3 regions of the Erwinia rhapontici genome follow, and region 2 is predicted to be linked to each of the others. Evidence: predicted binding sites of a transcription regulator. Region 2 holds the regulator's gene; each other region holds the start of a gene.

Region 1 (6,951 bases), 1.8 Mb from region 2:
TCAAGAAGAGTTTGATATGGTTTGATGAACTTCTCTTCAGTGAACTTTCCTTGTTCAACAGCCAGCTGGCTACGTTCTTCGCGATCGTAAGTAATGAGCGTTAATGAATGGTCTCGCTGCGTCAGGTTGGGTTGATAATGCTTTCCTGCTGCAGAATTCGCATTGTAAATCTCTGGTCGGTAGATCTTCTGGAACGTCTCCATCGTACTGATGGTGGCGATAAGCTCCAGATCGGTGTAATCATTCACCAGATCCCCTACGAAATAAAAAGCTAACGGCGCAACACTGTTTGCAGGCATGAAATAGCGCGCCTGTAAGCCCATTTTATTGAAATAGTGATCGGTCAGGGACAGTTCATTCTGCTGGTATTCGATGCCCAGAGCAGGATGCTGATAACCCGTCTGATGATAGGTGTTTTTGCTTGAGACGCTCAGGCAAATCACCGGTGGTTTAGCGAAGTTTTCTTTGTAGATATCTGAATCCACAAAGCGTTTAAAGATATTGCCATGCAGGTCGCCAAAGTTAGCGGGGATGCTAAATTCGGGTTGGTTCTTATTATACTCTGGCAATACCACGCTAAAATCATAATCCCGCACGTAAGAGGAAAAGTTATTTCCTACGATACCTTCAATGCGTTCATCTGTTTTTTTATCAATAATATTGGTTTTCAAAATTTCAATCACCGGGAAGCTATCGTTATTGCCTTCGACAGCAATATTCATCTCAACGGAGATGATTTCCAGTTCGACAGCGTAACGATCCCCTTTGGGATTATCCCCATGCGCCAGGGAATTAAAGCGATTGTTCATCATCACTAAGGCGTTGCGCAGGTTTTCCTGGCGTTTTGAACCTCTGGCCAGATTAGCAAAGTTGGTTGTGATACGCGTATTTTCGGATGGATTATAATTCTCATCGAAACAGATTTTTTTTATGGTAAACGCAAAGTTATTATTCATCGTAATCTGGTATCCTAATTTCCGCTACAAACCTGAGCTTACTTCTTGCACTTTTCATGAAGCTGCAATTTTCTTTTCAGGTTCCAACATTCAGCCGTCTGCACACATTCTATAGTGCATATTTTATGCCAGAGTCACTGGGTGAGGGGAAGTGATATAATTTCACAGCAACATGAGCGATTTTCATGATCGCGGGTAGAAGAAGGAAAGAGGTGAGCGGAAGTTCATCATACTCTCCAACCGCTCCGGGTTCACTCACATTCCACGCCCCACTTTGCCTCTTATCCGCTGTCACCTGCCTGCTGTTCCTCGCGTACCCGCAATTTATCGTCCAGACTTACCGCAAAGGCATAGTCTGCGCAGGCATTGTGTTTTACACTGCGCGCTGAAAATTGAGTAGATTAACGATTAAGTAGGCGACAATGGCGATGAACGGCACGATCACAACCTGGTTTAAAGATAAAGGCTTTGGATTTATCAAAGATGAAAACGGCGATAACCGTTATGTCCATGTGATTAAAATCGCCAATCCTGAGCTGATTAAGAAAGATGCGGCGGTGACTTTCGAGCCCACCACCAACAGCAAAGGGCTGTCAGCTTATGATGTGAAAGTGATACCCGAAAGTTCCTACATCTATATCGCGGGGGAGCGCCTGAAGCTCACCTCGATCAAGTCTTACCTGGTGTACAGCGAAGAAGTCCCTGCGGAAACCCGCATTGATAAAGAAAATACGGTGCTATCTGTGGGCATACTGATGAACAGCATCCGGCCAAAATCAGCCACTCAGCCGGGTGAAATGCGTACGGTAAAAAAACTGGCGATCACCACTTTCCAGGGAACAACCCTGATCTTCTCGGAAGATGAGATCGACATCGACAGCACGGTGAAGTTGCTTAAGGTCTGACACCATCCGGACTGATCCCTGTGCCGAAATCCTGCGCCATTGAGCGGAAGGATTTCGGCATCGCTGACGGCCTTTGAGAACGTCCCCTTCACACATTTCCCCACTGCCTGTCATCCGGCGGCACGAAATCATTAACAACAAAAAGCCCGCTCAGGTTTCCCTGAGCGGGCTTCTTAAATTTGGCTCCTCTGACTGGACTCGAACCAGTGACATACGGATTAACAGTCCGCCGTTCTACCGACTGAACTACAGAGGAATTGTTGGAACGGGGCGCATGATATCCAGCAGGGCAGGGGATGTCAAAGGCTGTTTTCACGCTTTTGGTTCAACTGCTGAATAAAGCAGCATACTGAACAAGCCTATGTGATTTTTACCACAAAAATCGTGCTTTTGCGTATTGCGTTGCAGGATGCGGTGGGACTTGCAGCGGCGTTACATTCATTTTCGCCAGGGCGATCACGTTTGTTTCATTTTGACGTTGAATCACAGTGTTGCGAAATATACATTTCATCAATATTGAATTTTTGTTCCATTTCCTGTTCCCTACATCTAAGGATTTATCATGAAAAAAGTCAGAATTGGCCTGATCGGTACCGGTTATATCGGACGCTGCCACGCGATTGCCTACTCTCAGGCGCCGACCGTGTTCAACCTGAAAGGGGAATTGGTTCGTGAGATGCTGGCGGAAGTGAACCCGGAACTGGCCAGCGCGCAGGCGGCCACACTCGGCTTCAATCGTTCAACCGGAGACTGGCGTGAACTGGTTGCGGATGAAAATATCGACGTTGTTGATATCTGTGCCCCTAACTTCCTGCATAAAGAGATGGCGCTGGAAGCCATTCGCCACGGCAAACACGTCTACTCCGAAAAACCCCTTGCGCTGGATGTCGCCGATGCTGAAGAGATGGTGCGTGCAGCCGAAAAAGCCGGGGTGAAAACGCTGGTGGGCTTCAACTATATGAAAAACCCGACCAGCCAGCTGGCGAAAGAGATTATTGCCCGTGGCGAAATCGGCGAGGTGGTGCACTTCTACGGCACGCACAATGAAGATTACCTGGCGAATCCGAACACCCCGCTGGACTGGCATTGTCAGAAAGCACTGGCGGGCCTCGGAGCACTGGGCGACCTGGCCGCGCATATTGTCAACATGGCGCACTATCTGGTGGGCAACATTGATGAGGTCAGCGGCGATATGATGACGGTCATCAAGCAGCGCCCGGACCCGAAAAATCTGTCCCAGCTGCGCGATGTGGAAAACGAAGATCAGGCCAGCGCACTGCTGCGTTTTGCTAACGGCGCACACGGCGTGATTGAAACCTCGCGTATCGCCTGCGGCAGCAAAATGGGCCTGACCTACGTGGTGACCGGCACCAAAGGCAGCATCCGTTACACCCAGGAGCGCATGGCGGAGCTGGAGCTGTATATTCATGATGACCCGGCCGGTCGCCAGGGCTTTAAAACCATTCTGACTGGCCCGGCGCACCCGGATTATGCGGCGTTCTGTATTTCTGCCGGGCACGGTATTGGCTTTAACGATCAGAAAACGGTGGAAGTGCGCGATTTGATTAACGGCATTGCCGCCGATGACCGTATGTGGCCAGACTTTGCTGAAGGCTTGCAGGTATCGAAAGTGCTGGAGGCGATTGCCCTCTCTGCCGCCGAAGGGCGTTGGATGAAGGTATAGTTTTCACTGAGGCCGGGCTTGCCCGGCCTTTTTAGCGTAAGCCATTTTTTCCCGCCTCTTCTCCGTTGTCATAAGCGATTTAAATTCCCCGCCATTAAATGTATGATAATAAGACTCATTTTCAATGAAATGGCTAAGATGAAAAAACTGTTCTCCTTCCCGGTGCTGTGTGCACTGCTGGTGGCTGCCGCACTGATCTTTGTTGTATCCGTCCGCAGCTGTTCAACTCAGTATTCAGAGTCGCAACCCGCCTCGCCACCGGCTGCGGCCGCAGCTGTTGCGCCAACAGGCGCACAGCAGGGCTGGCCGCGTACGCTGCAAACCCCTAAAGGGCCACTGACTCTGACTAAGGCCCCGGAACGTATTGTCTCCACCAGCGTGACCATTACCGGAACGCTGCTGGCTATCAATGCGCCGCTGGTCGGTTCCGGCGGCACCAGTCGTAACAGCACGGTGTCCGATGACCAGGGTTTTTTTAAACAATGGAGTGCAGTGGCGAAGCAGGCCCATCTGAAACCCCTCTACATTTCTGAACCGAACGCCGAGGCGATTGCCGCTGCGGCGCCGGACCTGATTGTGATTGCCGCCACGGGCGGTGATTCAGCGTTAAAGCTCTACGATCAGCTGTCGGCTATCGCCCCGACGCTGGTGATCGACTACGGTGATAAAAGCTGGCAACAGCTGGCTGTGCAGTTAGGGGAGATCACCGGGCATGAGAAAGACGCCAGCACCGTGATTGACCGTTTTGAGCAACGGGTGCAGGCGGTGAAACAGGCGATCACACTGCCACCCCAGCCGGTTTCCGCGCTGGTTTATTATGAAGATGGCCGCGGTGTGAATTTGTGGACCCTGGCATCAGCGCAGGGCAAGCTGCTGTCGGAACTGGGCTTTACGCTGGCGATGCCACCCGCGGACGTGCAGGGCGGCACCAGCATGGGTAAGCGTAACGATATTATTCAGCTGTCAGGTGAGAATATGGCGGCCGGTCTCACTGGGAAGAGTATGTTGCTGTTCTCAGCAGACGACGAGACGGTGGGGCGCGTAAGGGCCAATCCCTTCCTTGAGCATCTGGAGCCGGTAACGGCTGAGCGGGTCTATGCAATGGGCCCGGATACGTTCCGTCTGGATTATTACAGTGCCAGCAATATGCTGGACAGTATTGAGCGGCATTTTACGTCCCACTAAGGTGGGATGTCCTCACCCAAATACACCGCAGAGATCGCCATATTGTGGCAGTTTTAAAACTAACAGCGAGCAACGGTGCTGCGGGGATGGGGCCAGTTTGAGGTAAGCCGGACGTCACGCGACAGGACGTCGCGTGCCGAGGCCCGCAGGGATGCGGCAGTTGCCGATCCGGCGTGCTCAAACTGGCCTCAGACCTGAAGCCGAATGATCAGCCACTCATTTTTGTGGGGATTCATCAGGGGCCTGGTCAGCCGTCGTTGTTTTCACTCTCCCGGCTATAATCCTCTGTTATCACTGAATAATCCCGCGGCGCGAAGGGATGCGGTACACCTTTTATCATCATGAACTCAGAAACAATAATGCGGCGCATCATCCTTCTCTCGGTGGGTGAACGTAATGAGATCTCCACGTTTAACTCACCGGACTCCGGAAATTGATAGTAAGTGTCTGGGATGCATAGCTGATTATTAGCAACTTTTAAAGCAGGTAACTTGCGGTTGAAACCCGATCTTTCAGGTGCATGTCTGTCTCTGATGGAAAGATAATGTACGTAATAGTCGCCGGCATTGTTAATCTGGAAACAGAATCCAGCGTCCGTTCTGGAAACCTGTCCGACTTCATACGGCGGGAAGTGATCCCCCAACCAGCAGCCAGTCAGTAATAAAGAGAGAAGAGTGGGCAGGAGGGGATTATTGATTTTCATATGGCATACATATCCCTGAGTTTATCCATAAGTCATCACTGATGCTCAAGCATAACAACGGCGTATTTTATTGGAAATTCGTTGATGTGCGATTATCCGCTATCGCCATTTATGAATTCAGCTCATAACGACGACCTGATTACCTGACATTATCTTCTGATGGCAAACCGCTACTCTACCGTTCTCCCTTTCTGTCCCGATGGATTGTCATGACTGACTCTCAGGCGCATACGCCGTTAGCCACCCCAAAAACCACCGGCTTTACCTTTGTACTGATCCTCAGTGCACTAATGGCTATTACCTCGTTATCGACCGATATTTATCTGCCCGCCATGCCCGTGATGGCGAAAGATTTACAGGGCGATGCGGAGTTGACCATCACCGGCTTTTTAATCGGGTTTTGTATAGCTCAACTGATCTGGGGACCGATCAGCGATCACTTCGGTCGGCGTTTGCCGATGTGCATCGGTATGGTGCTGTTTGTGATGGGGTCGGTGGGCTGTGCCTTATCCACTGATATCGTGCATATCGTCTTCTGGCGGGTATTTCAGGCGCTGGGTGCCTGTACCGGGCCGATGCTGGCCAGGGCGATGATCCGCGATCTCTACAGCCGTACCCGTGCGGCACAGATGATGTCCACGTTGATGATCGTCATGGCCATTGCCCCGATAGCCGGGCCGCTGCTGGGGGGGCAGATGATTCACATCGCCTCCTGGCATGCCATTTTCTGGCTGCTGGCGATAATCGGTGCCGTGATGCTGCTGGCAATCGGCTGGCTGCCTGAAACTCTGCCTGAATCAAAACGGGTGAAAGCCTCCCTGTCCGGTGCCTTTCGCAATTATTACCGCTTACTGACGCATGCCACCTTTATGCGCTTCACGCTCTGCGTGACGTTTTATTATGTCGCGGCCTATGCGTTTATTACCGGCTCACCCTTTGTTTACATCTCGTATTTTGGTGTTGAACCCGCGCATTACGGCTGGCTGTTTGCCGTGAATATTGTCGGATTAATGGCGGTCAGTATGGTGAACCGACGGCTGGTACATCGCTATCCGCTGGAAACCTTGCTCAAGTGTGCCGCCTCCGTCGCCGCACTCGCCGCAATGCTATTAGCGGTGGCGACCGGGTCTGGCATGGGCGGGATAGGCCTGATTATCGCGGCGGTATTCGTTTTCTTCTCCATGAACGGCATTATCGCGGCAACATCGACCGCAGCTGCGCTGGATGCTGCGCCGGAGATGGCGGGTTCGGCATCGGCACTGGTGGGATCGTTGCAGTACGGCAGCGGCATTATCTCATCGCTGCTACTGGCGCTGTTTAGCGATGGCACGCCCTGGACCATGGGCTGGATTATCGCATTTTTTACCCTGGCCAGTGCCGTAATGGCACTGACCACGCGCACAACGAAAATAGTCATATAGACTTGATCTACCGGCTGATGAGCGTTGTTCAGGAAAGGGGGGGAATGGCATTCATTCAGAAAAGAGGTATTCCCGGAAAATAGCTGGATTTAACAAC
Region 2 (6,951 bases):
GTATCAACAAACGCAATCAGCTCAAGCGCGATAAAGTGCGCGGCCTGAAGCGTGTCGAACTGAAAATGAACAGCGACGCGGTTGATGTCCTGAATCAGCTAGCTTTCGAGCGCAATATCAGCCGCAGTGAACTGATCGAAGAAATGCTGCTGGAACAGTTGCAACGTCATCCGTCCTGATGGTATCAGGGCCTTAGCACTCAGCGACAAAACCGGCAGCATTACTCATTTATCCGCTCACGACGGTCTGTTATCATTAGCGATATCTGCGAAAAAATCAGCAGTCACCATATCATTAAGATTCAAGAGGTTATTAAACTCATGGCACTCGTCGGCATTTTCTTTGGTAGCGATACAGGCAATACCGAAAACATTGCAAAAATGATCCAGAAGCAACTGGGGAAAGATGTTGCAGAAGTTCGTGATATTGCTAAAAGCAGCAAAGAAGACCTTGAAGCCTTTGATATTCTGCTGCTTGGCATCCCAACCTGGTACTACGGTGAAGCCCAGTGCGACTGGGATGACTTCTTCCCAACGCTGGAAGAAATCGACTTCAACGGTAAACTGGTTGCGCTGTTTGGTTGCGGCGATCAGGAAGACTATTCCGAGTATTTCTGCGATGCAATGGGCACCATCCGCGACATCATTGAGCCGAACGGCGCAGTGATTGTCGGCCACTGGCCGAGCGAAGGTTACCATTTCGAGGCTTCGAAAGGCATGGCAGATGATAACCATTTCCTTGGCCTGGCCATTGATGAAGATCGCCAGCCAGAGCTCACCAACGAACGCGTTGAAAATTGGGTAAAACAAATTTTTGATGAACTTCAGCTAAAAGATATCATCGAAGCATAACCATAGCCGCTTGATGTGGGAGCTATCTCACATCAAGTAAGTGGTTTTTCCTATAGAAGTAATAGATACATGTTTGTAACTTTCATCTGCAAAACTGTACAATAACCCCATCGGTTACCCGCTTACTCAGCACCTGCCCCACTCTTTGAGGATGTGAGTCGCCCAAAGAGCGGTGAAGATGATGCAGATTGAAATGTTAACCCAGCCTAATTCGGGCGCGTGCTACCCTGGATGTAATGACACTTATCCTTACATCCATTGCGGTTTCAGGCACCCCTTATGGTTTTCATTTCGGAGTATCAGTTCTATACTGAGACGCACTCATCTTTTAGCGTCGACCGATGTTCAGGGCTTTTCAGCCACTAAGTGACTAGCAAAGTAACAGGACAATATCCGCATGACTGACAATAACACCGCATTAAAGAAGGCCGGCCTGAAAGTCACGCTTCCCCGACTGAAAATTCTGGAAGTGCTTCAGGAACCAGAGGGCCATCATGTCAGTGCGGAAGACTTGTACAAACGCCTGATTGATATGGGCGAAGAAATTGGTCTGGCCACCGTTTACCGCGTGCTGAACCAATTTGATGATGCGGGGATCGTTACCCGCCATAACTTTGAAGGCGGTAAATCCGTTTTCGAACTGACTCAGCAGCACCATCACGATCACCTGATCTGCCTGGACTGCGGTAAAGTTATTGAGTTCAGAGACGAATACATTGAGGAACGTCAGCGTGAAATCGCCACGCGTCACGGTATCAAACTGAGCAACCATAGCCTGTATCTTTATGGCCATTGTTCTCTGGGTGACTGTCGTGAAGACGAGACTCTGCACGACAAATAATCTGCACTGTTCAGTGTAAAAACCGGTGGCTTGCCACCGGTTTTTTTATGCCTGCGTTATAGCGATTCCTCCCGGCTAAAACGCTGCCAATCTGTCTCAAAAGGTTATCGCGTATAGAGCGGCAGCCAGCCACCATATGAAAGCAACGAGACCACGGCATTCAGTGCACCAAACAGCAGAACCAGCACAATCGGTGCCATCCCCCCTCTGACTCGCCACGTGGCAGTGGCAAAACGTCGACGTGACTGCCAGGCTAGTAGCGCTGGCGTGACAACAGCCCACAACGTCGCGGCCAGCCCGGCATAACCGATTGCCAGCAGAAAACCGTTGGGCCAGATCATCGCGGCAGTTAGCGGCAGAATAAACGTCAGCAGCGTGGTTTTTAATCTTCCGGACGCGGAGTTATCCAGTTTAAAGAGATCGGCAAGGTAATCAAAAAAGCCAAGACTGACACCGAGGAATGAACAGGCAACGGCGAAGTTAGAGAAGATATCCAGTAACAGATTCAGAGAGCGATTGTGCAGTACGCCGGATAACGCCCCCACCAGTACGTCAATATTACCGCCTTGCGCGGCAATCGCTTTAAATTCGCTGCGGGGAATATTGCCCATCGTGCCGATGATCCAGATAAAGTAAATCATCAGAGCCAGCAGCGTGCCGTAAATCAGGCAACGGCTCACGCGGCCTGCATTCTTATGGTAGTAAGTCGTCAACCCGGCAATGTTGCCATGGTAGCCGAAGGAGGCCAGACAAAACGGCACCACTATCCAGAGATATCGCAGATAATCGCGATCGGCTCCCTGGCTGTCGAGCAGAATAGCCGGCTGAACATGCCACAGCAGGCCGCCAAAAATCATCAGAAAGGTGAGGATCTTCGCGCCGAGAAAAATCAGCGTCATCCGGCTGACAACCGCTGTTCCCAGCCAGATAAACAGCGCCACCAGTAGCGTAAAGAGCAGCCCAGCCATACGTGCCGATATTCCGACATTTAATTGATTGAGGCTGTGCTGAATAATCGCGCCACTGGCAGAAATGTACGCATAGGTGAGGATCCCCAGCACAAAGACCACGGACAAACCGTTGATCAGGTTCCAGCCACGCCCAAGTAAATCGCGTGTGACCGTATCAAAACTCGCCCCGATGGGATAATGCAGGCTGGCTTCCAGATACAGTAATCCGGACAGCAGCATACAGAACCAGGTCACGATCAGCAGCGCGGAGGACCAGGCAAACCAGGCACCGGACATCACTACCGGCAGCGAGAACATCCCGGCACCAATAATGGTGCCACTGATAATCAACGCCCCCCAGAGTGTTGACGGCAGACGAACAGCAGAAGCAGGTGTAGCCATGAAATCCCTTAGCGAATGCAATAAATAACATGCCATAAACCGGGATAATCCACTGGCTAAACGGCAATAATGCCGCATAGTCTACACAGAATCACACTCACGAACTAGTACAGTAATTAACTGACCACCATTGTTTCCTGCAAATAGCGCCAGCGAGGTGGCGTACAACCACAATCAATCACCGCCAGTGAAATACGGTGGGTATGATTATCACCCTGCTGTTGTAGCTCGTGATACTGGATCGCTACTTCCTGGCCAAACTGAGAGATCACTTTGCAGTGTTCAATCGTGATAGCAACACCCTGCCGTTCGCCGACCAGACGAGTGAACAGCGCAGTCACCTCCTCCATCGACAGACTTTTTCCGCTGGGCGCGACCATGATAAAATCGGGTTCAAAATGTCGCAACAGCTCAGGGACAAAGCTCCCATCTCCGTGAAACACTTTCTCAATAAGCTGATGCAGTACAATGATACTTTCACAGGCTTTTTCGGTTAACGCTGACATACAACATCCTTATGACGGGCGTGGCGATAAATCATCCACAAGGGGAACAGGCCGGTAACTGCGGCAACAACAAAGACCTGATGATAAGACTGAGCAGCAGAATAGTGGCGGCTCATCAACGTAAACAGCAGTGTAAACAATGCGGCGCCGAGGCTGAATGAAAGCTGACGATTAATATTCCATATCACACTGGCCCGCGTCATCTGCTCATCGTGAAAATCAGTCAGAGCACTGGTTTGTGCCGTATTGGCACTGATTCCACCGCCAATCCCCATCAGCAGATAAGCCGCATTCAATAGCATCACCTGTTCGGGACTCTGTACCAGCGCCAGCAGCACGATGCCGCCTGCATGTAAGACCAACCCACAGCTGAACAGGGTCAGTGCGCCCAGACAATGGTAAAGACGACCACATACCAGCATCGCCACCAGTGCCCCACCACCGTACAGCAGCATAAATGCTCCACAACGTTCGGCAGAAAAATGCAGGCACTGTTGCAGATAAAAAATGTTGAGCAGGTTCACACCGGTGAAGATGCCCGGCACGGCGTAGTAAATGACCACCGCCAGCTTTAGCCAGGGATTACGCAACAGCTTCAAATCAATCACCGCCTGGGGTTGACGATGGTAATGGCGCAAATAGCCGATAGCCAGGCCCAACGCGGCCAGCAGCCATAACGATGCAGAAATAAGAGACCCCGCCTCCGCAAGCTGCGACAACCCAAGCAGAACGGCAGCCAGTGCCAGGCACACCAGCAGAATGCCACGGATATCAGGCCGGACTGCCACCCGCGTTTCACGCTGCACCCACAGCGCGGCCAGCGCAGCGGCCAACAGGCTGAACGGAATATTGCACCAGAAAATCCAGCGCCATGAGAGGCTGTCGACAATCATGCCGCCCAGCAGCGGCGACAGTGCTGGCGCAATCAATGCCACGCTCATAATCAGGGTCGATATGGTTGCCCGTTCCTTGCCCTTAAACAGATTAAATGTCAGAGCCTGCCCCACCGGGATGAGCAACCCTCCCGCCATACCCTGTACAAAACGCCACATTACCAACGTGATAAACGTATCTGCCAGACCGCAGCCCAGTGCCGCCAGGCTGAACAGCAACATCGAGGCCACCAGCACCCGGCGAGCACCATAACGCCCGGCAAGCCAGCTGCTGATTGGGATAATCACCGTCAAGCCGAGTATATAGCTGTTGGCCACCCAGCCGAGCGAACCGCTGGCTATACGCAGTTCTCCCGCCATCTCCGGCAGCGCAATCGCCGACATAAAAATATTAATACAATCAATAAAGAAGCCGAGCAGGAAAATTACTGCTATGCGGTAGCGATAGCTCATAGTCATACCTCCGGGCGCAGCATAGCGGCGATTGACCACGGAGATCGACTGGCATACAGTGAAAAGATTGTTCGATATAAGTAAACAATCCCATGCATGCTCAACTGGATAAAATTCACACTTTTTTGCGGTCGTGGAAAGCGGCAGTTTTACCCGTGCCGCCGATAATCTCGGCTTAAGTAAGGCGATGGTCAGCCTGCATATTAAGACACTGGAACAGGTACTCGGCGTCGCCCTGCTGACGCGCAATACCCGTAACCTGGCGCTGACAGAGAGCGGAAGCCAGCTCTACCAGGATTTTAAGGGGATCTTCTGCGATATCGACCTTGCCGTAAGTCGCATCACCGATGACAGCCAGCCGCTATCGGGGGAACTGCGTATCACCTCCACCTGGGAGTATGGCCAGCAGTTCCTGATGCCACCCGTAGCCCGTTTTTGCCAGCGTCACCCCGCGCTCACCCTGAGCTATAACGTCGGTGCCTCGCTTGATGACCTGGTGAGCAACAAACTGGATGTGGCTATCCGCCTCGGCACACTGCGCGACTCCTCGCTAAAGAGTCGCAAATTGGGGGAATACCGTATTGTGCTGGTGGCGTCGCCGCTGCTGATGGCGCGCTATTCGCTGCAACAGCTCAGTGAGGTGGGCACCCTGCCATGGATACACAACAGTAATCTCTCCCATCCCGGCCGCTGGCATTTCCAGCGCGGGCAGGATCGTTGTGAAGTGAAAAGCGAAGCACGTTACAGCGCCAATTCTGCGCAGATTATGCGCCAGATGGCACTGGCCGGAATGGGCGTGGCGGTGCTGCCTGAATGGCTGGTGACAGACGATCTGGCCAGCGGAGAATTACAGCTTCTGTTCAATGACTGGCAGCTACCGGTACAGCCCGTCAGCGCTGTCTTTGCCACCCGCACCGCTCTGCCGCGTAAAACGCGGATGTTTATTGATTATCTGTGTGCCGAATTATAAGTAGCAGACGAAAAAAAGGCCGCATCGGCGGCCTTTTATCAGCAAATAGCGGTTTACTCGCCCACTTTTGCCCAGGTATCACGCAGGCCAACGGTGCGGTTAAACACCAGATTGCTGGCACTGGAATACACGCTATCGGCACAGAAATAACCTTCGCGCTCAAACTGATACGGCGCAGAGGCTTCCGCCTGCTGCATACCCGGCTCAACAAAGCCCTGGCGGATCACTAAAGAATCCGGGTTGATGCTGGCGAGGAAGTCTTCTGCCGCTGCCGGGTTCGGCACGCTGAACAGGCGATCATAAAGACGGAACTCCGCTGGCAGCGCATGAACAGCCGATACCCAGTGGATCACGCCCTTCACTTTACGGCCGTCAGCCGGATCTTTGCTCAGAGTATCCACATCGCAGGTACAGAACAGGCAGGTGATGTTGCCTTCGTCATCTTTCGCCACACGCTCGGCTTTGATCACGTAAGCGTTACGCAGGCGGACTTCTTTGCCCAGCACCAGACGTTTGTACTGCTTGTTCGCTTCTTCTCGGAAATCAGCGCGATCGATATAGATCTCACGGCTGAACGGCACTTCACGTGTTCCCATTTCGAGCTTGTTCGGATGATTCGGCATGCTAATCATCTCGTCATGATGCGCAGGCAGGTTTTCAATCACCACTTTAACCGGATCCATCACCGCCATCGCGCGCGGTGCATTTTCGTTCAGGTCGTCACGAATACAGGATTCCAGCGCAGCCATCTCAACGATATTATCCTGTTTTGTCACGCCGATACGGCGGCAAAACTCACGGATAGACTCAGCGCTGTAACCACGGCGACGCAGACCAGAAACAGTCAGCATGCGAGGATCGTCCCAGCCTTCCACCACATTCTCAGACACCAGCTGGCTCAATTTACGCTTAGACATAATGGCGTATTCGAGATTCAGACGGGAGAACTCATACTGACGCGGGTGAACGGGAATAGTGATGTTATCCAGCACCCAGTCGTACAGACGACGGTTGTCCTGGAACTCCAGCGTACACAGGGAGTGGGTAATGCCTTCCAGCGCATCCGAGATGCAGTGGGTAAAGTC
Region 3 (6,951 bases), 590 kb from region 2:
GCGAGATCACTCGTCAGGGTCAGCAGACGGAGTATGTTGGCTGGGACGGTATTGTCTGGATGGAAAACCTGGCAGTACGCAACGCCATCCATGTACGAACCCCGGATGGACGCACCTGTGACACGGAACTGACCGTCTCCGGTGGACGGCCTAAATCACTGACCACCTACGGCCCGCTGGTTTGTGCGCTGCCGCCGTTACCTTCAGGAAATACACCATGAGAAAACTGTTATTGCTGTGCAGCGCTATCCTGCTGATAGTGAGCACATTGCCTGCGCTGGCAGCCTGTACCACGCCGACGGTGACGGCCAGCTTTGGCCCCGTCAGCTCGTTTACCGTTAATTCGGGCATTAGCACCGTCACACAAAATATTACCCTTAACTGCGGTGCCGGGGTGCTGGCGCTGTTGAGCAGCGACACCGTTAAGCTCCAGTTGACCGGTGCTACTACTGGCTCAATCATTGGTAATCGTGGCGCAATGAAACAGGGCTCGGACCTGATCCCGATACAGCTCTGTTACGACGCCGCCTGCACCACCAGCGAACTGACGATCAATGGTGCAACCTACACTATGTCGCGCTCTCAGTTGCTTGGCCTGAATATTGGCGGCACCGGTCAGGTGATTTTTAACATCCCCCTTTACCTGCGTACCGTTCCCGGCGCGGTGGTCGCGGAGGGTAACTACACCGTCACGCTGGCGGTCACGGTCAATTACGACGTCTGTACGGGCATTGGTGCGCTGGGTCTTTGCTTGCTGGGTTCACAGCAAACCGGCAGCAGCACGCAGTCTATTGTCGTGAATATTGCGATTTCCAAAGACTGCACGACGATCACCGCGCCCAACGTCCACTTTAGCAGCGCCCCTCTGGTCAGCCAGTTCAACCCCATCAGTCAGACTCTCAACGTGATCTGCACCAAAGGTAGCACCTACAGCGTTGGTATGAGCAATGGCCTGCATGCCGTTGGTACGCAGCGCTATATGACCAGCGCCGCGGGCGGTCAGCTGGCGTATGAGATTTATAAGGGCTCCGGTACTACCCGCTGGGGGAGTATCGTTGCCGCTGACCGGGTGCCGAGCACTGCTGGCATCGCCAGTACGGATGGTCTCACCCGTACGTTTAGCTACAATGCGCAGGTGCTGTCCAGTCAGGCGACGCCTGTCGCTGGGACGTATAATGATACGGTGACGGTGGATTTATCGTTTTAAGGTCAAGGCCCTTAAACCGGTGAGTCACACTAACCTAAGTGATTCCCACCCGTCACACCATGCACCTCTGCCGTGACATAACTTGATTCCTGCGAAGCCAGATAAACATAAATCGGTGCCAGCTCCGCAGGCTGCCCTGCCCGCTTCATCGGCGTCTGCTGACCAAATTCCGGGATCTTATCCTGCGTCTGCCCGCCCGCTATCTGCAACGCCGTCCAGATGGGGCCCGGTGCCACACAGTTCACCCGGATGCCTTTATCGATAATCTGCTTCGCCAGCGCCCGGGTATAGGCGAGGATCGCCGCCTTGGTGGACGCATAATCCAGCAGATGCGCACTCGGTTGATAGGCCTGAATGGATGACGTAGTAATGATGCTGCCGCCCGCCGGCATATAGGGGATGGCCGCCTGGGTGATCCAGTAAAGCGCGAATACGTTGGTCTCATACGTCTTACGGAACTGCTCGGTGGTGAGGTCGGCAATGTGCTCTACCGCCACCTGTTTACCGGCGACCAGCGCCAGGATGTCCAGGCCCCCCAGCAGCTCCCGGGCGTCTTCAACCAGCTTTTTACTGAAGGCTTCATTACTGATGTCCCCCGGCAGCAGCACGGCTTTACGTCCGGCCTGCTCAACCAGCCTGGCGACTTCTTCGGCATCGCGCTGTTCATCCGGCAAATAAGAGAGCGCCACGTCAGCGCCTTCACGGGCATAGGCAATGGCGGCCGCACGGCCAATACCGGAGTCGGCACCGGTCACCAGCGCCTTGCGCCCTTTCAGACGTTCACTGCCACGATAGCTGTTTTCACCGCAGTCTGGCCGTGGGCGCATATCGGCCTGCACGCCCGGTGCAGGTTGACGCTGTTTCGGATACTCAGTGGCGGGATACTGGGTGAGAGGATTCTGCATTTCATATTGGTCTGCCATGGTTCCTCCGGCTGTTGATAACAGTTTTATTCATCAATAAGGCTAGTCATCGCTCAGTGCATGTCGAGGCCGGAAACAGTAAAAACCAGTCATCCTGTTGATATACGGTACGAAAAAAAGGAATGAAAAATGCGATCAAATATAACCAAATGTGAACTCTCATTGAAGATTGCCCGAAGACGGTGCAGAAAGGTGTACAGATTTTAAACTCCACATCTCCTGTTAATTTTTGATTACCAATGTAAATAAATTGTAAATTAACAGAGTGATCGCCATCACATACATGACTGCCCTGGCAGGATAAAAACGAGAGAAACACAAAAAGGATGCGGTCATGGCGATAATCCCCCAGCTCAATACATCGCGGCAAGGCGGTGCGAAAACAATCTTCAACGTTACCAGCGGTAACTTCCTCGAAATGTACGATTTCATGGTGTTTGGCTACTACGCCACCGCCATTGCCAAAACCTTCTTCCCCGGGGATGACCCCTTCGCCTCGCTAATGCTGACGCTGATGACCTTTGGCGCAGGTTTTCTGATGCGTCCGCTGGGGGCAATTATCCTCGGCGCGTATATTGATCAGCACGGACGCCGTAAGGGGTTACTGCTCACACTCGGGCTAATGGCGATCGGTACACTGACCATTGCGGTTGTACCGGGCTACAGCACCCTTGGCATGGCCGCCCCGATCCTGATCCTGCTGGGGCGTTTGCTCCAGGGATTCTCAGCCGGGGTCGAACTGGGCGGTGTGTCGGTGTATCTGTCAGAGATCGCGCCAAAGGGCAAAAAAGGCTTCTACGTCAGCTGGCAATCTGGCAGTCAGCAGATTGCGGTGATCTTCGCGGCACTACTGGGCCTGCTGCTTAACCATCTGCTGGATAAAGGCCAGGTGACCGAATGGGGCTGGCGCATTCCCTTCGTCATCGGCTGTATGATTGTGCCGTTCCTGTTCTGGATCCGCCGGATGCTGGAGGAGACAGAAGCCTTTAGCCAGCGTAAACATCACCCGACGATGCGTCAGATCATGCACTCGGTTGGCAGTAACTGGGCGCTGATCCTCGCCGGCATGCTGATGGTGGTCACCACCACGGTGATGTTCTATATGATCACCGCGTTTACCCCTACGTTCGGCAAAACAGTGCTGATGATGAGCGACAGAGAGAGCTTCTTTGTCACGCTGTGCGTTGGGGTCTCCAATCTGATCTGGCTGCCGCTAATGGGTTCTCTCTCTGACCGCTACGGTCGCCGCCCGCTGTTACTGCTGTTTACCGTGCTGATGATTCTTACTGCCTGGCCGGTGCTGCACTGGCTGGTCGGCTCGCCCAGCCTAACCCATCTGCTGGAAGCGGAACTGTGGCTCTCCTTCCTGTATGGCAGCTATAACGGGGCCATGGTGGTGTATCTGACGGAGGTGATGCCGGCTGAAGTGCGGGCGACGGGGTTCTCCCTGGCGTATAGCCTGGCGACTGCGCTGTTTGGCGGTTTTACACCCGCGATATGCAGCTATCTGATTCATGTTACCGGAGATAAAGCGATGCCGGGCGTATGGCTGACGATTGCCGCGCTATGCGGGCTGGCAGGCTCGTTGATGATTAAGCGGTTGGTGAAGCAGTATCAGGTACGGCGTCTGAAAGAGCCGGCGATTCAGGTATAAACGAAAGGGGCGACCATTTCTGGTCGCCCCTGCGAGATTATTTACTGACGGTTTCCATGCCCATCAGGCCAATCTTCAGATACCCGGCCTGGCGCAGTTTATCCATCACGCCCATCAGGGTTTCATAATCGACCGACTTATCCGCCTGGAAGAAAATGGTCGTGTCTTTCTTGCCTTCAGTCTGCTTAATCAGCGTATCGACCAGCGTTTCCTGCGTCACGGCATCGTTACCGATAAACAGCTGACGGTCGGCTTTGATCGACAGATACACCGGTTTTTCAGGGCGCGGCTGCGGCGAACTGGTGGACGCAGGCAGATTGACGCGCACGTCAACGGTAGCCAGTGGCGCGGCGACCATAAAGATAATCAGCAGCACCAGCATGACGTCGATAAACGGCGTCACGTTAATTTCGTGCATTTCACCGTTGCTATCGAGATCTTCGTTTAATCGCATTGCCATAATGCTTAACCTACCCGCAGTTTCTGCGCAGACTGAACGCGATGGGCACCTTCGCTGGCAGCGAGGTCAAGGTCGCGGCTCTGTAACAGCAGAACCTGTGCCGCCACATCGCCAAGTGAGGCTTTGTAGCTGCCGATCGTACGGGCAAAGACGTTATAGATCACTACCGCAGGGATCGCCGCAACCAGACCGATAGCGGTTGCCAGCAGTGCTTCAGCAATACCGGGAGCAACAACGGCCAGGTTAGTGGTCTGCGTTTTTGCAATGCCGATGAAGCTGTTCATAATGCCCCAGACCGTACCGAACAGACCGACAAACGGTGCAATCGCACCAATGGTTGCGAGGAAGCCGTTACCACGACCGGCATGACGGCTGAAAGCCGCAACGCGACGCTCAAGGCGGAAACCGGTACGCTCTTTGATGCCGGTGTTGTCGTCAGAACCGGCTGACAGTTCCAGCTCGTTTTCCGCTTCTTTCACCAACAGCGTGCTGAGACTGTGGCCTTTAAAGCTCTCACACACCTGAGAGGCTTCTTCCAGCGAACGTACGCTAGCCAGCAACTGCTGCTCACGTTTCAGACGCTTACGCGCAGCGCTCAGCTCAATGCTTTTGCTGAAGAAAATAGCCCAGGTGACAACGGACGCCAACAGAAGGCCAATCATCACCGCTTTAACCACGATGTCTGCATGCTGATACATGCCCCAGACGGACAGGTCCATCTGCATCAAATCATTTGTCACGCTGTGTCTCCAACGTCAATTGCTGATAGCGAAAAATTCTATCGCGGATCATACCAAAACAGGAGTGAATTGATAGTAGTTCTCATTACTATTTACAACTTTCTGGACGTTTTATGCTCATTTTGTTGATTACCGGAATCCGCTTTCGCACTGATAGTGAATTTTCATCACTTATGCGCCTGTCGAATACCCCCTGAACGGCTACCGTGTTAACGTTAAAAAAAGGGTAAAAATGACACAGGGTTTTTATGAGCAGCGACAAAATTGAAACGGCACTGATTCGTGCAGGACGTAGCAAACGTTATACCCAGGGATCCGTCAACACGGTGATTCAGCGGGCTTCTTCGCTGGTATTCGATACGGTCGCCGACAAAAAACGGGCCACTGCCGGGCGGGCAGACGGCGAGCTTTTTTACGGGCGCCGTGGCACCCTGACCCACTTTTCATTGCAGGAAGCGATGACCGAACTGGAAGGCGGTGCCGGTTGTGCACTCTACCCTTGCGGCGCAGCAGCGGTAGCCAATGCCATTCTCGCCTTTGTTTCCGCCGGGGATAATGTGCTTATGAGCGGCAGCGTCTATGAGCCAACGCAGGATTTCTGCACTAAAATTCTCAGTAAAATGAATGTGAGCACCACCTGGTTTGATCACACCATCGGCAGCGAGATCGCCGAAAAGGTGCAGCCCAATACGCGCGTGGTGTTTCTGGAGTCTCCGGCGTCGATCACCATGGAAGTACAGGATGTTCCGGCGATCGTTGCGGCAATCCGCAGCAAAGCCCCCGACGCAATCATTATGATCGACAATACCTGGGGCGCAGGCATTTTGTTCCGCGCACTGGATTTTGGCGTGGATATCTCCATTCAGGCGGGCACCAAATATCTGATTGGTCATTCCGATGCGATGATTGGCACCGCCGTCGCGAATGCACGCTGCTGGGAACAGCTGCGGGAAAACTCCTACCTGATGGGACAAATGGTGGATGCCGATACGGCTTATATGGCCAGCCGTGGCCTGCGTACTCTGGCGGTGCGCCTGCGCCAGCATGAAGAGAGCAGCCTGCGCGTGGCGCACTGGCTGGCAGAGCGTCCTGAAGTGGCGGTGGTCAACCATCCGGCACTGCCGCAGTGCAAAGGCCATGCATTCTGGAAGCGAGATTTCACTGGCAGCAGCGGCCTGTTCTCCTTTGTGCTGAAGGAAAAACTGAGTCATACGCAGCTGGCACATTACCTCGACCACTTCACTCACTTCAGTATGGCGTACTCCTGGGGCGGCTATGAATCATTGATTCTGGCTAACCAGCCGGAAGAACTCGCGGCGATCCGTCCGGCGGGCGGTGTGGATTTCACCGGTACGCTGGTACGCCTGCATATAGGACTGGAAAACGTGGACGATTTGATTGATGACCTGGCCGCCGGTTTTGCCCGCCTGAGCCGCTGAATCCCCGAAACCTCAACAATTGATCAATGGCGTCTCGGGTTCGCGCCTTTGATCAAGGTGTTGGCACTCATTTACAGTTACACTAAGCAACGAAGTTTCGATAGCCAGAATAATGGGTGTTTTCTATAGCCAACGAGCTGGCGCTACAGCAAGGCGCCAGGTATGAAGGCGAAGCGGTCACGGGATAAAGAATGAGTGTACTACACGAGATTGTTCAGGCGCTCTGGCATCAGGATTTTGCCGCGCTGGCCAATCCGGATGTAATTTGGATCGTTTATGGGATTATGTTCCTGACGTTGTTCTTAGAAAATGGCCTGTTGCCCGCCGCATTTTTGCCGGGTGACAGCCTGCTGCTGCTGGCAGGTGCCATGATCGCCAAAGGCGTGATGACATTTATTCCGACGCTGCTGATTCTGACCACGGCCGCCAGTCTGGGCTGCTGGCTGGGCTATATTCAGGGACGCTGGCTGGGGAATACCCGGCTGGTCAAAGGCTGGTTACTGCATCTGCCCGCACAGTATCATCAAC

What was found. The regulator Fur, encoded in region 2, represses iron uptake genes when iron is present. The targets are predictions, from matches to a motif close to ATAATAATGAGAACNACTATCAA.
Region 1: the regulator Fur is predicted to act here: its motif matches at 3,648-3,670, upstream of fepB (Fe2+-enterobactin ABC transporter substrate-binding protein).
Region 3: the regulator Fur is predicted to act here: its motif matches at 5,054-5,076, upstream of exbB (tol-pal system-associated acyl-CoA thioesterase).

The regions. Positions count from the first base shown of each region.
Region 1 is NZ_CP085627.1:3,121,256-3,128,206, reverse strand. It holds gene LJN55_RS14580 (DUF1852 domain-containing protein) at 1-956, opposite strand, end outside; gene LJN55_RS14575 (cold-shock protein) at 1,379-1,861, shown strand; tRNA gene LJN55_RS14570 (tRNA-Asn) at 2,042-2,117, opposite strand; gene LJN55_RS14565 (Gfo/Idh/MocA family protein) at 2,424-3,545, shown strand; gene fepB (Fe2+-enterobactin ABC transporter substrate-binding protein) at 3,684-4,730, shown strand; gene LJN55_RS14555 (putative T6SS immunity periplasmic lipoprotein) at 4,978-5,433, opposite strand; gene LJN55_RS14550 (multidrug effflux MFS transporter) at 5,643-6,854, shown strand.
Region 2 is NZ_CP085627.1:1,323,277-1,330,227, reverse strand. It holds gene ybfE (LexA regulated protein) at 1-179, shown strand, start outside; gene fldA (flavodoxin FldA) at 321-851, shown strand; gene fur (ferric iron uptake transcriptional regulator) at 1,249-1,692, shown strand; gene mtr (tryptophan permease) at 1,797-3,044, opposite strand; gene LJN55_RS06270 (hypothetical protein) at 3,161-3,550, opposite strand; gene LJN55_RS06265 (MFS transporter) at 3,538-4,896, opposite strand; gene LJN55_RS06260 (LysR family transcriptional regulator) at 5,030-5,866, shown strand; gene glnS (glutamine--tRNA ligase) at 5,920-6,951, opposite strand, start outside.
Region 3 is NZ_CP085627.1:733,379-740,329, reverse strand. It holds gene LJN55_RS03375 (fimbria/pilus outer membrane usher protein) at 1-221, shown strand, start outside; gene LJN55_RS03370 (Csu type fimbrial protein) at 218-1,207, shown strand; gene LJN55_RS03365 (SDR family oxidoreductase) at 1,237-2,130, opposite strand; gene tcuC (MFS transporter) at 2,465-3,784, shown strand; gene exbD (TonB system transport protein ExbD) at 3,822-4,244, opposite strand; gene exbB (tol-pal system-associated acyl-CoA thioesterase) at 4,250-4,984, opposite strand; gene metC (cystathionine beta-lyase) at 5,233-6,423, shown strand; gene LJN55_RS03340 (DedA family protein) at 6,615-6,951, shown strand, end outside.